2 regions of the Neorhizobium sp. S3-V5DH genome follow, and region 2 is predicted to be linked to the other one. Evidence: predicted binding sites of a transcription regulator. Region 2 holds the regulator's gene; the other holds the start of a gene.
What was found. The regulator LexA, encoded in region 2, represses DNA repair genes until DNA is damaged. The targets are predictions, from matches to a motif close to TGTTCNNNNTGTGTTCNG.
Positions count from the first base shown of each region.

Region 1: the regulator LexA is predicted to act here: its motif matches at 1,202-1,219, upstream of recA (recombinase RecA).

Region 1 is NZ_SMCL01000021.1:36,350-38,550, reverse strand. Features, by position in the region: gene recA (recombinase RecA) at 54-1,142, opposite strand; gene EDE09_RS22425 (PAS domain-containing sensor histidine kinase) at 1,384-2,201, opposite strand, start outside.
Region 2 is NZ_SMCL01000022.1:37,607-39,807, forward strand. Features, by position in the region: gene EDE09_RS22910 (ComEC/Rec2 family competence protein) at 1-952, shown strand, start outside; gene lexA (transcriptional repressor LexA) at 933-1,652, opposite strand; gene EDE09_RS22920 (VOC family protein) at 1,855-2,201, shown strand, end outside.

The sequences.
Region 1 (2,201 bases), on a different contig from region 2:
CGGCCGGCTCAAAAGTAAGCGGCCAGGGAAAACCCTGAATGCGGCGGAACCGCTTACATTTCTGCGGCGGCGTCGCCGTCGTCGGCATCCGGCCCGCCATTTTGCAGGAAGCGATCGGCGATCAGGCCCGCATTCTGGCGGAGCGACATCTCGATCTCGCGGGCAAGCTCTGGGTTGTCGCGCAGGAAGAGCTTCGCGTTCTCGCGGCCCTGACCGAGACGCTGGCTGTTGTAGGAGAACCAGGCGCCGGACTTCTCGACAATGCCGGCCTTGACGCCGAGGTCGATCAGTTCGCCGGTCTTGGAAACGCCTTCGCCATACATGATGTCGAATTCAACCTGCTTGAAGGGAGGCGCCATCTTGTTCTTGACGACCTTCACGCGCGTCTGGTTGCCCACGACCTCTTCGCGTTCCTTCACCTGGCCGATGCGGCGGATATCCAGACGAACCGAAGCATAGAATTTCAGCGCATTGCCGCCGGTGGTGGTTTCCGGAGAGCCGAACATGACACCGATCTTCATGCGGATCTGGTTGATGAAGATGACCATGCAGTTCGAGCGGGAGATAGAGGCGGTCAGCTTACGCAAAGCCTGGCTCATCAGGCGGGCCTGCAGACCCGGCAGGCTATCACCCATCTCCCCCTCGATTTCGGCGCGCGGTGTCAGCGCTGCGACCGAGTCGACGACGAGAACATCGACGGCGCCGGAGCGGACCAGCGTATCGGTGATTTCAAGCGCCTGCTCGCCCGTATCCGGCTGCGAGATCAAGAGATTCTGGAGATCGACGCCAAGCTTCCGTGCATAGACCGGATCGAGCGCGTGTTCTGCGTCAACGAAGGCGCAGATGCCACCCTTCTTCTGCGCTTCGGCGATCGTCTGCAATGCGAGCGTCGTCTTGCCCGAGCTTTCCGGGCCGTAGATCTCGACGATGCGGCCCTTGGGCAGACCGCCAATTCCGAGTGCGATATCGAGGCTCAGAGAGCCCGTGGAAACCGTTTCGATCTCGACGATATTCTCGTTCGAGCCGAGCTTCATGATCGATCCCTTGCCGAAGGAACGTTCGATCTGCGACAGTGCCGCTTCCAGCGCCTTGCTCTTGTCCACGCCTTTTTCCTCTACCAGCCGCAAACTATTCTGTGCCATGGATCCCATCCTTTAGGTTATTGCCGCCGCGCAAGCAATGAAGCAGCCGATAAAGCTGATGTACCTATTTTGTTCTCATTTGGCAATAGCCGATCAACAGTTTGACGGAAAATAGCTATTCGGCTTCCGTTCCCGTCATGTTCACGCCAATGAATCACATGGAAATTCACTTGAGAAAACAAACGTCTCGCTGCAATTGCGGGACGAATCGCGGAAGTTCGGAATTTCGATCGGCATCTTCCTAATCCGAATCGAGCATTTCCCGGACGGCGACGGCGAGCTGTTTCAGCGAGAACGGCTTCGGCAGGAAACCGAATTTGGCATCGGCCGGCAAGTTGCGGGCAAACGCATCTTCGGCATAGCCGGACACGAAGATGAATTTCAGGTCCGGATACGATTTGCGGAGCTCGGCAAGCAGCGTCGGTCCGTCCATCTCCGGCATCACCACGTCGGAGACGACGATGTCGACCCTACCCTCCAGCTCTTCCATGATGTCGAGCGCCTCTACGCCGGAACCCGCCTCGTGGACCGTGTAGCCGCGCGTCTCCAGCATCCGCTTGCCGCCGCGACGCACCGCCTCCTCGTCCTCGACCAGAAGCACGACTGCGGACTTTCCGGTGAGGTCCATGTCCTCGGCGGCAGACGCCGGCGGAACAGGCACGGAAGGCGCTGGCTCGGCGGTAGCCGCAGCTCCTGGAATGACCGCAGGCGTCTCGGGAATGTGGCGCGGCAGGAATATCCGGAAACTGGTCCCGCGACCGACTTCCGATTCGGGATAGATATAACCGCCGGACTGCTTGACAATGCCGTATACCATCGAAAGGCCAAGCCCAGTTCCCTTCCCGACTTCCTTGGTGGTGAAAAAGGGTTCGAAGATCTTGTCCATGATTGCAGGCGGGATTCCCGTGCCGGTATCGGAGACCTCGACCATGACGAAATCTTCCGAAGGGAGGTCGGCCTGGTGGAAATCCGACGCCTCCTCCGCAGACACATTGCGTGTCTTGATCAGGATCGTCCCGCCAGTCGGCATTGCGTCGCGGGCGTTGACGCACAGATTGA
Region 2 (2,201 bases):
GGCGGGATTGATCGGCATGCTGCTGATGCCCTTCGGGCTCGATGGGCCGTTCCTGAAGCTCATGGGCCTCGGCCTGGAAGCGGTGATTGCGATCGCCAGGCATGTGGCGGCCTGGGGCGGCGATGTAGGCATCGGCCGCCAGCATCCCTGGTTCCTGGTCGTCTCGACGGCAGGCTTTCTTCTGCTGACGCTACTGAGAACCCGGCTCAGATACTTGGGTATTCCTCTATTGGTGGCCGGCTTGTTGCTGTCATGGCAGGAGCGGTCGAGATCCCTTCCGGATCTCCTGATCTCCGAGGATGGCACCATGATTGCCCTGACAGATGGTAATGGCATCGCCACCAATCGCACCCGTCCCGCGGAATTTGTCTATGATCAATGGAAGCGGGCGCTTCTGCTGGGGGACCCGGTGAAACCGGAATTGCTGCCAGCGAAAGACAAGTCTCCGGCCGGAGACAGGCTCCCGGAGGGAAAGTCCGGAGGAAATCCGCTGCCTTCGAACAGTCTCGGCGAGCGTGCTGAATTGACGACGGAGGAGAGAGAAACGTCAAGCCGCGGGATGAAGCAGGTACCGGTCGGCCGGTTCATCTGCACCCCGCGAGCCTGGTGCGCGTCAAAAACCGCCGCAGGCGCTGTAGTCGTTCATGTGGAGGACGCGCGTTATGCCGGCGTCGCCTGCGACGCTGCGCATATCGTCGTCGCTCCACGTGCCAGGTTTGACCGCTGCCGTTCCGGAGCCCTGATGATCAACGGCAACGCGCTGAGGATCGCAGGAGCGCTCGAACTGTTTTTTGATGGTTCCGCGGACATCCACCGCTGGCGGCTTCGTGCAGCGCTCCTTGGCCAAGACCGCCCATGGACCCGCCATCGCCATTACGACTGGCGGCGCCAGATCTTCAGCTCATCCCTGCCGGAACCGCTGGGCAAACTGGTCAATGATAGCGGCGGATGAGACCCACAAGCTTACCCTGGATCTTGACCCGGTCCGGCGGGAAAATCCGCGTCTCATAGGCCGGGTTGGCGGCTTCCAGCGCGATCGACGCCCCGCGGCGACGGAAGCGCTTGAGTGTCGCTTCCTCCTCGTCCACCAATGCGACGATGATATCGCCCGGATTGGCCGTATTGCCGTTGCGGATGATTACGGTATCGCCGTCGAGGATGCCGGCCTCGATCATCGAATCGCCCTTGACCTCCAGCGCATAATGTTCGCCCGACCCGAGCATCTCGGCAGGGACGGCGATGTCGTGCGTATTGTTCTGAATCGCCGAGATCGGAACGCCGGCCGCGATGCGGCCCATGACGGGAACCGTGGTTGAGTTGGAACTATCGTCGTTGGCGGGGGGCTTCGCAGAGGCGGCAGCCGGTTGCGGCTTGCCAAGACTGCCTTCGATGACGCTGGGCGAAAAGCCCCGGCGCGGCTGAATGCTGGGCGCATAGGCTTCCGGCAGCCTGATGACTTCCAGGGCGCGCGCCCTGTTCGGCAGGCGGCGGATGAAGCCGCGTTCCTCGAGCGCGGTGATCAACCGGTGAATACCCGACTTGGACGCAAGGTCGAGCGCATCCTTCATTTCGTCGAAGGAGGGCGGTACGCCGGATTCCTTCATCCGTTCGTGTATGAACAGAAGCAATTCCTGCTGTTTGCGCGTGAGCATTTTCGGCACCCTCAAGAGTCGGAAACAAATCAAGAACGGACACTATATGTTCCATATGTGTTCCGCAAGTCCCTAAATTTTCGTGAAGTATGATGATTTTTTCTTCATAGATGTCTGCAAGATATCTGCTTCGTTACCACTTGCGCACGGCGTGCCCGCTGCCATTTTAGCTTTGCGATTCTGAAATTCCTGGGGGCCTCGCTTGAACGCAAGATCGATCGATCATCTCGTACTGCCGGTGGCGGACCTTGCGTTCGCGCGTTCGCGGCTCTCCGATCTCGGATTTACTGTCGCACCGGATGCATTTCATCCTTTCGGCACTGCCAATGCTTGTGTGTTCTTCTCGGATGGTACCTATCTGGAGCCACTGGCGATCACCAACCGCCGTCACGCGAGCGCTGCCGCCAAGCGGGGCAATGTCTTTACCGCGCGCGATCTCGCCTTTCGAAAAGGGCGCAACAGGCAGGGGCTTTCTGCCCTGGTCGTCGCGTCGCAGGATGCCGTCGCCGATCATGCCCGGTTCAGGCTGCGCGGAATTTCCGCCGGCGA